DNA from 4 places in the Pseudomonas sp. MPR-R2A5 genome. Region 1 is predicted to be linked to each of the others. Evidence: predicted binding sites of a transcription regulator. Region 1 holds the regulator's gene; each other region holds the start of a gene.
What was found. Region 1 encodes sigma-54, which starts transcription at its own class of promoters, with help from an activator protein. Its sites were predicted from a motif close to ANTGGCATNNANNTTGCTNT; they were not measured.
Positions count from the first base shown of each region.

Region 2: glnA (glutamate--ammonia ligase) is a predicted target of sigma-54. The motif match lies at 1,894-1,913, and genes of this name have one in related genera.
Region 3: glnK (P-II family nitrogen regulator) is a predicted target of sigma-54. The motif match lies at 2,591-2,610, and genes of this name have one in related genera.
Region 4: flgB (flagellar basal body rod protein FlgB) is a predicted target of sigma-54. The motif match lies at 2,908-2,927, and genes of this name have one in related genera.

Region 1 is NZ_JBXAFK010000048.1:49,221-53,826, reverse strand. Features, by position in the region: gene lptA (lipopolysaccharide transport periplasmic protein LptA) at 1-286, shown strand, start outside; gene lptB (LPS export ABC transporter ATP-binding protein) at 286-1,011, shown strand; gene AC1Q6I_RS27590 (RNA polymerase factor sigma-54) at 1,197-2,690, shown strand; gene hpf (ribosome hibernation-promoting factor, HPF/YfiA family) at 2,766-3,071, shown strand; gene ptsN (PTS IIA-like nitrogen regulatory protein PtsN) at 3,084-3,548, shown strand; gene rapZ (RNase adapter RapZ) at 3,551-4,408, shown strand; gene AC1Q6I_RS27570 (HPr family phosphocarrier protein) at 4,425-4,606, shown strand, end outside.
Region 2 is NZ_JBXAFK010000041.1:56,379-60,984, forward strand. Features, by position in the region: gene AC1Q6I_RS25320 (chorismate mutase) at 1-268, opposite strand, end outside; gene glnA (glutamate--ammonia ligase) at 388-1,794, opposite strand; gene thiI (tRNA uracil 4-sulfurtransferase ThiI) at 2,128-3,582, shown strand; gene typA (translational GTPase TypA) at 3,722-4,606, shown strand, end outside.
Region 3 is NZ_JBXAFK010000068.1:511-5,116, forward strand. Features, by position in the region: gene AC1Q6I_RS31755 (secondary thiamine-phosphate synthase enzyme YjbQ) at 35-460, opposite strand; gene AC1Q6I_RS31760 (ammonium transporter) at 672-2,009, opposite strand; gene glnK (P-II family nitrogen regulator) at 2,044-2,382, opposite strand; gene AC1Q6I_RS31770 (accessory factor UbiK family protein) at 2,805-3,065, shown strand; gene AC1Q6I_RS31775 (YifB family Mg chelatase-like AAA ATPase) at 3,219-4,606, shown strand, end outside.
Region 4 is NZ_JBXAFK010000009.1:58,062-62,667, forward strand. Features, by position in the region: gene flgE (flagellar hook protein FlgE) at 1-1,237, opposite strand, end outside; gene flgD (flagellar hook assembly protein FlgD) at 1,269-1,994, opposite strand; gene flgC (flagellar basal body rod protein FlgC) at 2,011-2,454, opposite strand; gene flgB (flagellar basal body rod protein FlgB) at 2,458-2,865, opposite strand; gene cheR (protein-glutamate O-methyltransferase CheR) at 3,163-3,990, opposite strand; gene AC1Q6I_RS09430 (chemotaxis protein CheV) at 4,034-4,606, opposite strand, start outside.

The sequences.
Region 1 (4,606 bases):
TTCGGTGGGCAACCTGGCCTACTTCGAACAGAAGCAGGCCGCTACCGATACCGCCCCGATGAAGGGCTACGGCAAGACCATCCAGTATCACGCCCAGCAAAACCGCATCGTCCTGATCGACCAGGCCAAGGTGCTCAGCCCCGATGGCAACTCCACCGAAGGCGAGAAGATCACCTATGACACCGTGAAGCAGGTCGCCAATGCCGGCCGGGCCAACGGCAGCAAGGTCACTGCGCCACGCCCACGTATCGACATGGTTATCCAGCCGAAGAAGAAGGCCGAGTAATGGCAACCCTGAAAGCCCAGCATCTGGCCAAGGCCTATAAAAGCCGTCAGGTCGTGCGCGACGTCAGCCTGTCGATCGACAGCGGCCAGATCGTCGGCCTGCTCGGCCCCAACGGCGCCGGCAAGACCACCTGCTTCTATATGATCGTCGGCCTGGTGCAGGCGGACCAAGGTCGCGTACTGATCGATGACCTGGACGTCAGCCACCAGCCGATGCATGGCCGTGCACGCGCAGGTATTGGGTATCTTCCCCAGGAAGCGTCGATCTTCCGCAAACTCTCGGTGGCCGACAACATCATGGCCATCCTCGAGACCCGCAAGGAACTCGACCGCGACGGCCGCCGTAAAGAGCTGGAAAGCCTGCTGCAGGAATTCCACATCAACCACATTCGCGACAATCTCGGCATGAGCCTGTCCGGTGGTGAGCGTCGTCGCGTTGAAATTGCCCGCGCCCTGGCGACCGCGCCGAAATTCATCCTGCTGGACGAACCGTTTGCCGGCGTGGACCCCATCTCGGTGGGTGACATCAAGCAGATCATCCATCACCTCAAGGCCAAGGGCATCGGTGTACTGATCACCGACCACAACGTCCGTGAGACCCTGGATATCTGCGAAACAGCTTACATCGTCAACGATGGCCAGCTGATTGCCGAAGGTGACTCCGCCACTATCCTGGCCAACGAACTGGTCAAGGAAGTGTACCTGGGCCACGAGTTCCGCCTGTAAGCAGCCTGGCGTCACGGCCGTTGGCCACGGTGCGCGGGAGTCAATAAAAACCTCCGGATTTTTATTGTTACCGCGCTCTAGGCAAAGCCCCCGATATCAGGCATATAATTTGCTTATGTTTGGCGCTCACGCGCCCTGTCGTGGATGGCGCATTGCGCCGGCGAATAAGGTGTTAAGCCCCTGCCATGAAACCATCGCTAGTCCTGAGAATGGGCCAGCAGCTGACGATGACACCGCAGCTGCAACAGGCCATCCGCCTGCTCCAATTGTCGACCCTGGACCTGCAACAGGAAATCCAGGAGGCCCTGGAGTCCAATCCGATGCTCGAACGCCAGGAAGAAGGCGACGACTTCGACAATGCAGACCCGCTGGCCGACAACATCGAGCAAAAACCCAACCCCGATGTGCAGGAACCCTCCTACCAGGAAACCGCCCCGACGGTGGATAACCTCGAGGAAGGCGACTGGAACGAACGCATACCCAACGAGCTGCCCGTGGACACCGCCTGGGAAGACGTCTACCAGACCAGCGCCAGCAGCCTGCCCAGCAACGATGATGACGAGTGGGACTTCACCACCCGCACGTCCGCCGGCGAGAGCCTGCAGAGCCACCTGTTGTGGCAATTGAACCTCGCGCCGATGTCCGACACCGATCGCCTGATCGCCGTGACCCTGATCGACTGCATCAACAACCAAGGTTACCTGGACGAAACGCTCGACGAGATTCTTGAAGCCTTCGATCCGGAACTGGATATCGAACTGGACGAGATCGAAGCCGTCCTGCACCGCATCCAGCAATTCGAGCCCGCCGGCATTGGCGCGCGCACCCTCAGCGAGTGCCTGCTGCTGCAACTGCGTCAACTGCCTGCCAAGACGCCTTGGCTTGCCGAAGCCCAACGCCTGGTCACGGACTACATCGACCTGCTGGGCAGCCGCGACTACAGCCAGTTGATGCGCCGTATGAAGCTCAAGGAAGACGACCTGCGCCAGGTGATCGAGCTGGTACAGAGCCTCAACCCTCGCCCGGGCTCGCAGATCGAGTCCAGCGAAGCCGAATACGTCGTCCCCGACGTGATCGTACGCAAGGACAACGAGCGCTGGCTGGTGGAACTGAACCAGGAGTCGGTACCGCGCCTGCGGGTCAATCCGCAATATGCCGGTTTTGTGCGTCGCGCCGATACCAGCGCCGACAACACCTTCATGCGCAACCAGTTGCAGGAAGCGCGCTGGTTCATCAAGAGCCTGCAAAGCCGCAACGAAACCCTGATGAAAGTCGCCACCCAGATCGTCGAGCACCAGCGTGGCTTCCTGGAATACGGCGACGAAGCGATGAAGCCTCTGGTGCTGCATGATATCGCCGAAGCGGTTGGCATGCATGAGTCAACGATTTCCCGGGTGACCACGCAAAAATTCATGCATACCCCACGGGGCATATATGAGCTGAAATACTTTTTCTCCAGCCATGTCAGCACCTCCGAAGGCGGCGAATGCTCGTCCACGGCGATCCGCGCGATCATCAAAAAACTGGTTGCGGCGGAAAATCAGAAAAAGCCGTTGAGTGACAGCAAGATCGCTGGTTTACTGGAGGCACAAGGCATTCAGGTCGCCCGTCGAACCGTCGCCAAGTACCGCGAGTCCCTTGGGATCGCGCCTTCCAGCGAGCGTAAGCGTTTGATGTGACGGGCGGGCCACAGCGTTCCAGTGGCGGGTATTCCTACCCGCCGCTTTATGCACTGGCAACGAAGGAGAAGCTGTATGCAAGTCAACATCAGTGGACACCAACTGGAAGTGACCGAACCGCTGCGCGCCTATATCGGCGAAAAACTCAAAAGAATTGAGGGGCATTTCGACAAGATCACCAACGTGCAAGTCATTATGACTGTCGAGAAGCTGAAGCAGAAAATTGAAGCCACCTTGCGTATACCCGGCGGAGAAGTCGTCGCCAATGCCGAGCATACTGATATGTATGCCGCCATTGACGACCTGACCGACAAACTGGATCGCCAAATCAAAAAGCATAAGGAAAAGCAGTTGAGCCTCCTTCAGGGCACCGGCCGCTAACACTCCCCACCCATGATCCGACTTGAAACCATCCTGACCCCCGGCCGTTCCCTCGTGAACGCGCCGGGCGGCAGCAAGAAGAAAGCCCTCGAACAAATTGCCAACCTGATCAGCCGAGAAGTGCCTGATCTGGAGATGCAAGATGTCTTTGAGGCTCTGATTGCCCGTGAAAAACTCGGTTCCACCGGTTTTGGCAACGGCATCGCCATTCCTCACTGCCGCCTCAAAGGCTGCGACACACCTGTCAGCGCCCTGCTGCACTTGGACGCGCCTATCGATTTCGACGCGATCGACGGTGCCCCGGTAGACCTGCTGTTTGTTCTGCTGGTCCCACAGGCCGCCACCGATGCGCACCTGGAACTGCTTCGGCAGATCGCAAGCATGCTCGACCGCAAGGACGTACGCGACAAACTGCGCAGTGCCAGCAGCAACGAGGCACTGTACCAAGTTGTCCTGGATGAGCAAAACAGGCAGTAATCATGCGTTTGATCATCGTCAGCGGCCGCTCTGGCTCGGGTAAAAGTACCGCCCTCAACGTTCTTGAGGACAACGGTTTCTATTGCATCGACAACCTGCCCGCCGGGCTGCTGCCGGAGTTGGCGGAACGCGCCCTGATCCACACCGAATTGGCGCAGCCCCTGGTCGCCGTTTCGATTGATGCCCGCAACCTGCCCAGCCACCTTACGCGCTTCCCGGAATTGCTCGAAGAGGTGCGCGCCAAGCACATTCATTGCGATGTGCTGTATCTGGACGCCGACGAAGAAACCCTGCTCAAGCGCTTCTCCGAGACCCGTCGACGCCACCCTCTCAGCAGCCCCCATCGTTCCCTGGCCGAAGCCATCGAGGACGAAACCAAGTTGCTGGGGCCGATCATTGACCTCGCCGACCTCAAGATCAACACCACCAGCCTCAACCTGTACCAGTTACGCGATGCCATCAAGCTACGCCTGCTGAACCAGCCGGAGCCGGGCACGGCATTTCTGGTCGAGTCCTTTGGCTTCAAGCGTGGCATGCCGGTGGATGCCGACCTGGTCTTCGATGTGCGCTGCCTGCCCAACCCCTACTGGAAACCAGAGCTGCGTGACCAGTCGGGGCTGGATCAGCCAGTGGCCGATTACCTGGCCGCGCAACCGGATGTGGAGGAGATGTTCCAGGACATCTCCAGCTACCTGCTCAAATGGTTGCCGCGCTTTGCCGCGAGCAACCGAGCCTATGTCACCATTGCCATCGGCTGCACCGGCGGCCACCATCGCTCCGTCTACCTGACCGAACGCCTGGGCCAGGTGCTGCAAAAAAACCTCAAGAATGTCCAGGTCCGCCACCGCGACCTCAGCTGAAAGGAACACCTGCGCGATGCCCGCTCTGGAAATTGAAATCATCAACAAGCTGGGCCTGCACGCACGCGCCTCTGCCAAATTCGTCGGTATTGCCGGGAAGTTCCCTTGCCAGATCCGCGCCGGGCGCACACCGGAGACCATGGTCGATGGCAAAAGCATCATGGCGATGATGATGTTGGCAGCCGGCAAGGGCACCAA
Region 2 (4,606 bases), on a different contig from region 1:
TGTTCGCTTCTATCTGCGCTGAGAAAAATTGCTCGGCGGCGGCGGGCGCCAGTTTGTAGTTGGGTGCCTGGGCGATGACGCTGGCGATGACCTCCTGTTCGCGCTTCTTGTCCTCTACGGGCTTTTTGCTGTCCCATTTGCTCAGGGCGACCTGGTCGGCGATGGCCAGGCGTTCGGCGATGCTGTTGAGCAATGGCTCAAGGCTGGCTGGCGCGGCGCTCGCACTGGTAGTGACGAACAGCAGGGCAAATACAAGTCGACGTTTCAAGGCTGATCTCCTTGTGGGAGGGGGCGAGCCCTCTCCCACATGTTTAATAAAATTCGGGCAAAAAAAGACCTCCCGAAGGAGGCCTCTTTCATCACGCTGCGTCAAGCAGCGCTACCGGATCAGCAGCTGTAGTACAGCTCGTATTCCAGTGGGTGTACGAAGGTGCGTACTTTGATTTCTTCTTCGCTTTTCAGCTCGATGTAGGCATCGATGAAGTCGTCGCTGAATACGCCGCCTTTGGTCAGGAACGCACGGCCCTTGTCCAGCTCTTCCAGGGCTTCTTTCAGGCTGCCGCACACTTGTGGGATCTCTTTGGCCTCTTCAGGCGGCAGGTCGTACAAGTTTTTGTCGGCGGCGTCGCCAGGGTGGATCTTGTTCTGGATACCGTCCAGGCCAGCCATGACCAGGGCAGCGAAGGCCAGGTATGGGTTGGCTGCTGGATCCGGGAAGCGGGCTTCGATACGGCGAGCGCGCGGGCTGGACACGTAAGGAATACGGATCGAGGCGGAACGGTTGCGTGCCGAGTAGGCCAGCATGACCGGCGCTTCGAAGCCTGGAACCAGACGCTTGTAGGAGTTGGTCGACGGGTTGGTGAAGCCGTTCAGGGCCTTACCGTGCTTGATGATACCGCCGATGAAGTACAGGGCGGTGTCGGACAGGCCGGCATAACCTTCGCCAGCGAAGGTGTTCTTGCCTTCTTTAGCGATGGACAGGTGAACGTGCATACCCGAGCCGTTATCGCCGTACAGAGGCTTAGGCATGAAGGTCGCGGTACGGCCGTAGGCATCAGCCACGTTGTGTACGCAGTACTTCAGGGTCTGGACTTCGTCAGCCTTGGCCACCAGGGTGTTGAATTTCACACCGATTTCGTTCTGGCCGGCAGTGGCCACTTCGTGGTGGTGCACTTCGATGACCAGGCCCATTTCTTCCATGGCGTTGCACATGGAGGTACGGATTTCGTGGTCGTGGTCGAATGGCGGAACTGGGAAGTAGCCACCTTTGATGCCTGGACGGTGGCCTTTGTTGCCGCCTTCCACGTCCTGGTCGGACATCCACGAACCTTGTTCGGAGAAGATCTTGAACATGGAGCCGGAGATGTCGGACTTGAACTTGACCGAATCAAAGATGAAGAATTCTGGCTCAGGGCCTACGAATACGGTGTCGCCGATACCGGTCGACTTCAGGTATTCCTCGGCACGCTTGGCGATCGCACGTGGGTCGCGGTCGTAGCCTTGCATGGTCGAAGGCTCGATCACGTCGCAGACGATGATCAGGGTTGGGTCTTCGGTGAACGGGTCCAGCACGGCAGTGCTGTCGTCCGGCATCAGGATCATGTCGGAAGCTTCGATGCCTTTCCAACCGGCAATGGAGGAACCGTCGAACATTTTGCCTTCTTCGAAGAAAGCGTCATCCAGCGCGTCGCGAGCCGGCATGGTCACGTGGTGCTGAGTGCCTTTTGTGTCCGTGAAGCGCAGATCAATCCATTTAACGTCATGATCTTTGATGAGTTGAACCGACTTCGACATGGTGTCCTCCGGGTGGCTTCGGGCTGGGTAGTGGAGTTAGCCCTTAGAATGTGGGTGATGCCGGCGCGGATACTCCGCCATGGCAACCTGCCTCACAAGAGAGCAAATTGCATGCCAGTGCGCCAACATGGCCTTTCTGCCTCAAAATCGCCCCTATAACGGTGCAATCGGCCGAAATGGAATAATTAACGCACTGCAATGTAGCGCCGATTTGCATAAATGACCCATTTTGGTGCTCATCACCTTCGATGCATATTAACTGGTTAAACCTTGAGCGATTTCCGCTATAATCCGCGCCCCCCTTTTTCGGCAGGCCCTGCGCGCGCTGTTTCCATGAAATTAATCGTTAAAGTCTTCCCAGAGATCACCATCAAGAGCCGACCGGTACGGATGCGTTTCATCCGTCAGTTGGCCAAGAACATCCGTGCCGTGCTCCGCGATCTGGACCCGGCTGTGGTGGTGAACGGCGTGTGGGACAACCTCGAGCTGGAAACCCGCGTGACCGACCCCAAAGCCTTGAAGGACATGACCGAACGGCTGAGCTGCATGCCGGGTATCGCGCATTTCCTGCAGGTGGACGAGTATCCACTGGGCGACTTCGACGACATCACCGAAAAGTGCAAGCAGCACTTCGGTGATGAGCTGGAAGGGAAGATTTTTTCGGTGCGCTGCAAGCGTGCCGGCAAGCACCCGTTCAGCTCCATGGACGTCGAGAAATACGTCGGCAGCAAGCTGCGTCGCGAGTGCGGCGCAGCCGGAATTTCCTTGAAAGCGCCACAAATTGAAGTGCGCATGGAAATTCGCGACCAACGGTTGTTCGTGATCCATAGCCAGCACGACAGCATCGGCGGCTACCCGCTGGGTGCCTTGGAACAGACCCTGGTACTCATGTCCGGCGGTTTCGATTCCACGGTGGCGGCCTACCAGATCATGCGCCGCGGGCTGATGAGCCATTTCTGCTTCTTTAACCTGGGCGGGCGTGCACACGAATTGGGCGTGATGGAAGTCGCGCATTATATCTGGAAGAAGTACGGCAGCTCCCAGCGTGTGCTATTTGTGAGCGTGCCGTTCGAGGAAGTGCTCGGGGAAATTCTCGGCAAAGTCGATAACAGTCATATGGGCGTAGTATTGAAGCGTATGATGTTGCGCGCTGCGTCCCGAATCGCCGATCAGTTGCAGATCGACGCGCTGGTGACCGGCGAAGCGATCTCCCAGGTCTCCAGCCAGACGCTGCCGAACCTGTCGCTGATCGACTGTGTGACCGAAAAGCTGGTGTTGCGCCCGCTGATCGCCAGCCACAAGCAGGACATCATCGACCTGGCGGAACAAATCGGCACCGCTGATTTCGCCAAGCATATGCCTGAATATTGCGGGGTCATCTCGGTGAACCCCAAGACCCACGCCAAGCGCAACCGCGTGGAGTACGAAGAACAACAGTTTGACATGGCGATTCTGGAGCGTGCGCTCGAGAACGCCAAGCTGGTCCCGATCGATCGAGTCATCGATGAACTGGGCCAGGATGTGCAGATCGAAGAAGTCAGCGAAGCCCTGGCCGGCCAGATCGTCATCGACATCCGTCACCCGGATGCCGCGGAGGATGAGCCGCTGGAAATCGCTGGCATCGACGTACAAACGCTGCCGTTCTATGCATTGAACGCGCGTTTCAAGGAACTGGATAACAGCCGTCAGTACCTGCTGTATTGCGACAAAGGCGTGATGAGTCGCCTGCATGCCCACCATTTGCTCAGTGAGGGGCATGCCAATGTGCGCGTTTATCGACCGAGCTAAGAGCCCGGGGCTGTTTGCCTGTGGCCTGCGTCACCGGCCCCCCGACTCTGCCGTCAAGCTGTAACGGCAAGGCCTGACTCTACTGTTAATCGCTGCCACGACCTGTCAGCACACCGAATCCTCTGATCGAGATACACAAGTGATCGAAAATCTACGTAACATCGCCATCATTGCTCACGTTGACCATGGTAAAACCACCCTGGTAGACAAACTCTTGCGTCAATCCGGCACCCTGGAGCGCAACGAGCTCAACGACGAGCGCGTGATGGACTCCAACGACCAGGAAAAAGAGCGCGGTATTACCATCCTGGCTAAAAACACCGCTATCAACTGGAACGGCTACCACATCAACATCGTGGATACCCCGGGCCACGCCGACTTCGGCGGCGAAGTAGAACGCGTAATGTCGATGGTTGACTCCGTTCTGCTGCTGGTTGACGCTCAAGACGGTCCTATGCCGCAAACCCGTTTCGTGACCAAGAAGGCTTTCGAAGCCGGCCTGCGTCCGATCGTGTGCATCAACAAGGTTGACCGTCCAGGCGCGCGTCCGGACTGGGTTCTGGACCAGATCTTTGACCTGTTCGACAACCTGGGCGCTACCGAAGAGCAACTTGATTTCCAAGTGATCTACGCATCGGCCCTGAACGGTATTGCCGGTCTGGAACACACCGCCATGGCGGAAGACATGACCCCGCTGTACCAGGCGATCGTTGACCACGTTCCACCACCGAAGGTTGACCGTGACGGTCCGTTCCAGATGCAAATCTCGGCACTGGACTACAACAGCTTCCTGGGTGTTATCGGCGTTGGTCGTATCGCCCGTGGTAGCGTCAAGCCGAACACCCCGGTTGTGGCTATCGGCGCCGACGGCAAGAAGCGTAACGGCCGTATCCTGAAGCTGATGGGCCACCACGGCCTGCACCGTATCGACGTTGAAGAAGCCTTCGCCGGCGACATCGTGTGCGTCAGCGGCATGGACTCGCTGTTCATCTCCGACACCCTGTGCCAGCCGGACACTGTCGAG
Region 3 (4,606 bases), on a different contig from region 1:
GAAAAAAATCAACATCCACCGGATAACCAGTGGCTTATGCCCCATCACCGTGCAAGGTGGCGAGGACTTTACGAGCACCACCATGATCACGGTGCTCGCCCAGATAAACACCTTGCCAGGTCCCCATCGCCAAGCGGCCGGCCTTGACCGGCAAACTCAGCTGGCAGCCCAGGAGACTGGCCTTGAAGTGCGCCGGCAGATCGTCCGGGCCTTCGTCGTTGTGTTCAAACCCCGCACGCCCTTGCGGCACCAGCGAGTTGAAGAAACGCTCGAAGTCACGACGAACCGCCGGATCGGCATTCTCGTTGATGGTCAACGAAGCCGAGGTATGCTGCAGCCACAGGTGCAACAGGCCCACGCGGCATGCCTTCAACTCAGGCAAGCCGGCAAGCAACTCATCGGTTACCAGGTGAAAACCCCGGGGCTTGGCCCGCAAGGTAATCAGGGTCTGTTGCCACATACAGTTCTCCGCCCATCGGCGCGCATTCTAGCGCGCTCTGGGAAAAAACAAAGTGCCGAATACGCCTACATGGCTGTAAGACATTCGCACGCTTACAAGTACCGTGTGCGCGCCATCACAAACTTTGCGCTAAAACCGGTACAGCTTGTTATGACTGACAAACGCCAGGCAAAAAAATGCCCGGCAAGCCGGGCATCTTTTTTTTGCGTACTTACAAGTTGTAGCCGCGTTCGTTGTGTTGCGCCAAGTCGAGGCCGACAGCCTCTTCTTCTTCGGTAACCCGCAGGCCCATGACCATGTCCAGCACCTTGAGGATGATGAAGGTCACAATAGCCGTATAGATCACAGTGAAGCCGACGCCTTTGCACTGAATCCAGACTTGGGCCGCCACATCAGTCACGGTGCCGAAGCCACCCAGTGCCGGCGCTGCAAACACACCGGTGAGGATTGCGCCGAGGATACCGCCGATACCGTGAACACCGAAGGCGTCCAGGGAATCGTCGTAGCCCAGTTTGCGTTTCAGGGTCGTCGCGCAGAAGAAGCACACCACACCCGCCGCCAGGCCGATGATCAGCGCGCCCATCGGGCCCACAGTGCCGGCTGCCGGCGTAATTGCCACAAGGCCCGCCACCACACCCGAGGCGATGCCCAGGGCACTTGGCTTACCGTGGGTGAGCCACTCGGCGAACATCCAGCCCAGCGCAGCGGCAGCGGTAGCGATCTGGGTCACCAACATTGCCATACCGGCAGTGCCGTTGGCCGCAGCAGCGGAACCGGCGTTGAAGCCGAACCAGCCCACCCACAGCATGGCCGCACCCACCAGGGTGTAACCCAGGTTGTGTGGCGCCATTGGCGTGGTTGGGAAACCTTTACGCTTGCCGAGGACCAGGCACGCGACCAGACCGGCCACACCGGCGTTGATGTGCACCACGGTACCGCCAGCGAAGTCCAGCACGCCCCAGTCACCCAGCAACGAACCCGGACCGCCCCAGACCATGTGGGCAATCGGTGCGTAGACCAGGGTGAACCAGACGCCCATGAAGATCAGCATCGCGGAGAACTTCATACGCTCGGCGAAGGCGCCGACGATGAGCGCCGGAGTGATGATGGCAAAGGTCATCTGGAAGGTGACGAACACCGCCTCAGGGAACAGCGCCGCCGGGCCGGTGATGCTGGCAGGGGTCACACCCGACAGGAACAGCTTGGACAAGCCGCCCACAAAGGAGTTGAAGTTGACGACGCCTGCTTCCATACCCGTGGTGTCGAACGCCATGCTGTAGCCGTAGACGAACCACAGGATGGTGATCAAGCCGGTAATGGCGAAGCACTGCATCATCACGGAAAGAATGTTCTTGGAGCGCACCATGCCGCCGTAGAACAAGGCCAGGCCGGGAATGGTCATGAACAGCACCAGCGCGGTGGATGTGAGCATCCACGCCGTGTCGCCGGAATTGAGGACTGGAGCCGCCACTTCGTCTGCCGCCATGGCCAGGCTTGGCATTACGATGGACAACAGGGCTCCGAGCCCTGCGAATTTACGCAGAGTCATATTGTTTTCTCCTGGGGCGTTGGGGTTTGGCGGCTTAGATTGCGTCGGTATCGGTTTCGCCGGTACGGATGCGAATAGCCTGTTCCAGATTGACCACGAAGATCTTGCCGTCACCAATCTTGCCGGTGTTGGCGGCCTTGGTTATCGCCTCGATAACCCGGTCAAGATCCTTGTCGTCAATGGCGACATCAATCTTCACCTTCGGCAGGAAATCGACCACGTATTCCGCGCCGCGATACAGCTCGGTGTGACCCTTCTGCCGACCGAAGCCTTTGACCTCAGTAACGGTAATGCCCTGCACGCCGATCTCGGACAACGACTCGCGTACATCGTCCAACTTGAACGGCTTGATGATGGCAGTGACTAGCTTCATGAAAACTCTCTCCCGAATTGGTGGACTTGCCCCAGGAAAACAAACCCGTCTCAAGTCTAAGCGCAGTGCCTGGCTTTGTAACGCGTCGTCGCAAGAGCAGTTGCCGTTGCAACGCCAGCGAACCACTGGTGACGAAACCTGTACCCCTGATCCGTCGGCGCACTGCATTCGTCACAGCGACTGCATCAGTGCATGGGTCATGATCGTCTAAGCAGAAACCTTGCCAGCTCCGTAAAAATCACTGAAATCAGTCCTTTGCTCCGCTACGCCCACCTGCGAGGCTTTTTGGCGGCGCCATTGCGCACGAAAACAGTGCGCAGACGCCCGCCCCCATGCGCGAAAAGCGTGCGCCTGCGGCCGTGGAAATGACTATAGACGCTGCGTGATACACTGCCCGCCAACAGTTTTCCGGAATATTTCCCATGCTCGCGCCCAAAGACCTCCTCGACGCCCTGAGCGGCCACGCCTCTCGCCTGTTCAGCGGCGACACCCCGCTGCCCCGCAATGAAATCGAAAGCCAGTTCAAGGCGTTGCTGCAAAGCGGCTTCAGCAAGCTGGACCTGGTGAGCCGGGAAGAATTCGATAGCCAGATGGTCGTACTTGCCCGCACCCGTGCGCGCTTGGAGAGCCTGGAGGCGAAAGTTGCAGAGCTGGAAGCGCGGTTGAACCCTCCTGCGGAATAAATGCGATCAGTGTGGGAAGGGGCTTGCTCCCTCCCACATTTGCTCTACCTTTTGTTCTGGATACGTTCTGTAAAACCTCCCCGCCTCGCTCTTCCCCACCTCGTCTACCCTTGAAAAACCGCAGGAAGCGGCCACCTCTTTCAAGGAACGAGCATGTCCCTCGCCATCGTCCACAGCCGCGCCCAGGTCGGCGTCGAAGCCCCTGCCGTCACCGTCGAAGTGCATATGGCCAACGGGTTGCCGTCGCTCACCCTGGTGGGGCTGCCAGAAACCGCGGTCAAGGAAAGCAAGGACCGCGTACGCAGTGCCATCCTCAACTCAGCGCTGCAATATCCTTCCCGCCGTATCACCCTCAACCTCGCGCCCGCCGACCTGCCCAAGGACGGTGGGCGCTTTGATCTGGCGATCGCCCTGGGGATCCTGGCGGCGAGTGTGCAGGTGCCGGCGTTGATGCTGGATGACGTGGAGTGCCTGGGGGAGTTGGCGTTGTCCGGCGAGGTGCGGGCGGTAAAAGGCGTATTGCCCGCCGCATTGGCGGCGCGCAAGGCCGGGCGCACCGTGATAGTGCCGCGGGCGAATGCCGAGGAAGCGTGCCTGGCATCCGGGCTGAAGGTCATTGCCGTGGATCACCTGCTGCAGGTGGTGGCACACCTGAATGGGCATGCACCGATTGAGCCCTACAAGTCTGACGGGCTGCTGTATTCGAACAAACCCTACCCGGACCTGAGTGAAGTTCAGGGCCAGCTGTCAGCCAAGCGCGCACTGCTGATTGCAGCAGCGGGCGCACATAACCTGCTGTTCAGCGGGCCACCAGGTACCGGCAAGACCTTGCTCGCCAGCCGCCTGCCCGGGTTGCTGCCGCCATTGAGTGAACAGGAAGCACTGGAAGTGGCGGCGATTCAATCCGTGGTCAGCCTGGCACCGCTGAGCCATTGGCCCCACCGGCCGTTTCGCCAGCCACACCATTCAGCCTCCGGTCCGGCACTGGTGGGCGGCGGATCGAAACCGCAGCCGGGGGAAATCACCCTGGCCCATCATGGAGTGCTGTTCCTGGATGAACTCCCGGAGTTTGATCGCAAGGTGCTGGAGGTCTTGCGCGAGCCACTGGAGTCGGGGCACATCGTGATTTCCCGCGCCCGTGACCGAGTGCGCTTCCCCGCGCGCTTCCAACTGGTGGCGGCGATGAACCCCTGCCCCTGCGGTTATATGGGCGCGCCCTGCAACCGATGCCGTTGCACGCCCGAGCAAATCCAACGCTATCGCAACAAACTCTCCGGGCCCTTGCTGGATCGGATCGACCTGCACTTGACGGTCGCCCGCGAAATCACCGCGCTGAACCCGACCCCACAGCCCGGCGGCGACACATCCACCGCCTCCGCGCTGGTCGCCCAGGCTCGAGAGCATCAACAGCGGCGCCAGGGTTGCGCCAATGCGTTCCTGGATCTCTCTGGGTTGCGCCAGCATTGCGCGCTGTCCAAGCCGGATGAAGCCTGGCTGGAAAGCGCCTGCGAGCGCTTGACCCTGTCCCTTCGAGCCGCCCA
Region 4 (4,606 bases), on a different contig from region 1:
CCTTGATCAGGTCCACCAGTTCGTTGGTCAGGTTGACGTTGGAGTTCTCCAGGGAGTTGGCCACGATCGAACCCAGCGTACCGGATTGCGGTGCGTCGTAACCCGGCTGGCCCGAGGCGAACGTCTCTCTCCAGGCGGTGCCGCCGGATGGCTGCAGGCCCTGCTCGTTGTTGAAGCTGGCCAGAGAGATCTGGCCGATGGCCTTGCTCTGCTGGTTACTGAAGGTGGCGAACAGCACACCGCTGCCGTCGATCTTCAGGCCGGTGATCTGGCCAGTGGCATAACCGTCGGTGACCGGCGGGTTACGGTAGCTGGCCGAGTTGTACTGGGTGATGTTGGCCATGTTGACGGCAATACCGCCGGCATTGGCCGCTGCACCGTTAGGCGTCCAGACACCATTGACCAGGCCGCCCGGCTTCCAGGTGGAAATAGTCAGGGTGGTATTGGACGTTGTGGCTGGCGGGGTGACGATCCCGGTGAGCTTGCCGGCGGTGTCAAACGACAACGTCGAGGCTACGGGCGCCGTGGAACCGGTGCCGCTGATCGGGGTGCCGTCAGGGTTACGCCCGTCAATCAGGGTGTAGGAGTTCCAGGTGTTAGAACCGGTTTTCACCAGGTACTGCACCATAGGATGCGCATTGCCCTGCGTATCGTAGAGCGTGGTGGAGTATTGAGTGTTGAAGCTGTCCGTCTTGGTCGGATCAAAGGGGTGCAACGTCTGATCGATCGGCAGCTCGGACGAGTTCAGGTTACTGGTGGAGTCCACCTTGCTCGAAGCCTTCGGCGGCAGGTTCGACAGGTTCAATTGCAGGTCGGTCAGGCCGCCCTTGATGATCTTGCCGTCAGCATCCGCCGCATAACCCTGCAGGCGCGAGGTACCGGTGTTGTTGGTGATGTAGCCGTCCTTGTCCGCACGGAAGGCGCCGCTGCGGGTGTACTCCAGCGAGCCGTCGGTACCCTTCTGCACGAAGAAGCCGCCGCCCTGGATCGCCATGTCCAGGATGCCGCCACTGTTGTTGACGTCGCCCTGGGTGAACTGCTGGGACACTGCCGCCAGGTTCACACCGTTGCCGATGCTGTTCTGGCCGGTACCCAGTTTGGAGGCCGCGTAGATATCCGCGAATTCCGCACGGGACGATTTGAAGCCAGTGGTCGCGACGTTGGCGATGTTGTTGCCGGTCACGTCCAGTTGTTTGTTGGCCGCATAGAGGCCGCTAAGGCCGATGTTAAAAGACATGTTTCTCTCCCTCTGCCGTATTTAGCCGGCTCTATGTACCGATAGTCTGAATTTGCGACAGCTTGATGCTGCCCATGCCGCCCGCCAGGTTCAGCAGCATTTCGCCGCCGGTCTGGCTCAGGGTCACGCTCGTTACCGTTGCCGGCAGCGACGTAGCCAGGGCAACCGCGTCGCCCGCGTCGTTCTTGGTGGTGGCATTGAAGGTGTAGGTGCCGGCTGGGGCGACCGCGCCGTTGTCGTCCTTGCCATCCCAGATAAAGCTCTGGTTGCCGGCAGCCTGGGCGCCCATATCGAGGGTGCGCACCACGTTGCCGTCCTTGTCGGTGATCTTGACGGAGACGTTGCCCACCGCCGAAGTCACCGCCACCGAACCGGTCATGCTCTTGCTCGTGTCCACGGTGGACTTGTCGGTCTGGATGACCACCGAACGCCCTACCAGCGACGACGCTTGCAGTGCTTGCGACGAGCTGAAGTTGCTGGAGATCGCGTTGACCGAGTCGTTCAGGGTGTTGATGCCTTCCAGGCTGCTGAACTGAGCCAACTGCGCCACGAACGCACCATTGTCCTGGGGCGACAGCGGGTTCTGGTTTTTCAGCTGGGTCACCAGCAACTGCAGGAACGCATCCTTGCCCAGCGACTGGCTGCCTGTCGCCGCCTTGGTAGCGCTGTTAAGACTGCTGTTGTCCGTTGCGGTCTTGACCTTGGAATTGAAAAGGTCCTGGACTGCCGAGTTGTTTGACGTATCAACGATGGCCATTATTTGGCGCCCCTTATCACTGACCCAGGGTCAGGACCTTCTGCATCATGGTTTTGGCGGTGTTCATCATTTCCGCGTTGGTCTGGAACGAGCGGCTGGCGGAAATCATGTCGGCCATCTCCTCGACCACGTTGACGTTGGGGTAGTAGACATAACCCTTTTCGTTCGCGGCGGGATGGTTAGGCTCGTAACGTGCTTCGAGGTTGCTCTGGTCTTCGACCACGCCGAGCACCTGCACACCCTGGCCGGCGGCGTCCTGGTTCTGGAACAGCGAATCGCTGCCGCCGCTCTGGCCGCCCTGGAACATGGTGGCAAATACCGGGTGGCGGGCGCGGTAGGTCTGGTCAATGCTCGAAGACACGGTCTCGGCGTTGGCGATGTTACTGGCGACGGTGTTGAGGCGCGTGGTTTGAGCGCTCATGCCACTACCGGCAATATTGAAAACACTGGACAGGGACATGGCTTACTCTCCACGCAGGGCTGACATCAGCCCTTTGAATTTGCTGTTGAGCAGGGTAAAGCTGGCCTGGAAGTTCACCGAGTTTTCGGCATAGGCCGATTGCTCCAGCTGGGCGTCGACGGTGTTCTGGTCGATGGATGGCTGCATCGGCGTGCGATACAGCAGCGACTCGTCACCACTGCTCAGGCCTTGCGCTTCAATATGACGGCTGTTGGTCATGTTCAAGGCGAAGGTGCCGTTCTTGGTCTTGTCCTGCTGTGCTGCGAGCACGGCGGAGAAGTCCAGGTCCCGAGCCTTGTAGTTCGGGGTATCGGCGTTGGCAATGTTGTTGGCCAGGACTTCGGCGCGCTGGGCGCGGAAGCCCAGGGCTTGTTCATGGATACCGAGCGCTTTATCGAAGCTGATGCTCATGGCGGAAACCTTTAGGCTGACCTGCTGTGCGTTAACAGGGTTATAGCAAGGTGCATGCCAATCTTGTGAAAGCCCGGATATCAAGGGGTTGCGGGGAGCTTGCCGACGGCAATGCCAGAAAAGCGGCAACCGTTTTCCGCGTGACGCCAGTAAAGCGGCAATGGGGAGTTGCCGCTTTCTTCAACTTTGCCGCAAAAAAAATGTAGGAGGGGGCTTGCCCCCGATAGCGGTGTATCAGTGATAGATACATCAACTGAACCACTGCTATCGGGGGCGAGCCCCCTCCCACATTCTTTATTACTTGGCCTGGTAGATGATCCCCGGGCTGCACTGCACCATCTGGAAATGATCGGGCAGGCCGTTCAACGCTTCGGATGCACCGAGGAACAGGTAACCGCCGCGCTTGAGGGTGCCGTGGATGCGCAGCAAGATGTCTTTCTTCACTTCGGCAGAGAAGTAGATCAGCACGTTGCGGCAGAACACTATGTCGAACTTGCCCAGGCTGGCGTAGCTGTCGAGCAGGTTGAACGAGCGAAACTCCACTCGGTTCTTGATCGGCGCCTTGACCGCCCAGCGCCCCGCCCCTTTCGGGTCGAAGTAACGTTGCAGGCGCTCCTGGGACAGGCCACGCCCCAGGGCCAGGCTGTCGTACTCGCCGGTCTTGCAGTTGGTGAGCATGGTGCCGGATAAATCCGTCGCCACAATTTGCGCACCGGCCTTCAGCTGGCCCATGTTGGTCCGCTCGAATTCATCGATGGTCATCGAAATCGAGTACGGTTCCTGCCCCGAAGAACAGGCTGCCGACCAGATGCGCAAGCGCTGGCCCGGGCTGGCCTTGATCGCCTCCGGCAACACTTTGCTCTTGAGCACCTCGAAGGGGTATGTGTCGCGAAACCACAGGGTTTCGTTGGTGGTCATGGCATCGACCACCATTTCCTTGAGCCCACTGCGCGGCTGGCTCTGGATCCGCTGGACCAACTCACCCAGGGACTTGATGCCCTGCTGTTCCATCAGCTTGTTGAGACGGCTGGATACCAGGTATTGCTTGTTTTCACCAAGCAATATGCCACAGGCTTTTTCCAGGAAGACCCGGAACTGTTCGAAATCCAAATTACCCGTAGACAAAGATACCGCCTCTTAAATCGTGTGACCGCCAGGGAAAAAGCCCCTAGCCGTGATCTGCTGCCTTGATCCGGTCGACTACCCGGGATGCCAGGTCATCAGGGCGGAATTTGGCCAGAAAGTCGTCGGCACCGACCTTCTTGACCATCGCCTGATTGAATACGCCCGACAACGAAGTATGCAGGATGATATGCAATTTTTGCATGCGTGGATCGTTACGTATCTCAGCCGTGAGGGTGTAGCCGTCCATTTCCGGCATCTCGATGTCGGAGATCATCATCAAGAATTCTTCTTCAGGCTTCTTGCCTTCATCGACCAGCTTGCGCAGGTAATCCAACGCCTGGCGACCATCATTGAGCGCCACCACGTCCACGCCGACGGTTTGCAGGCAACGGGTCACCTGCTTACGCGCCACCGAAGAATCGTCCACCGTCAGTACGCGCAAGGAAATCGCCTTGTGCGCGGTATCGGCGTCCACCACACCGACCGAAATCGATTCAGAGGTGGGCGCCACTTCGGCGAGGATTTTCTCCACGTCGATAATTTCTACAAGCTGGTTGTCCACCCGCGTCACTGCCGTGAGGTAGTGATCGCGACCGGTGCCCTTGGGTGGCGGATG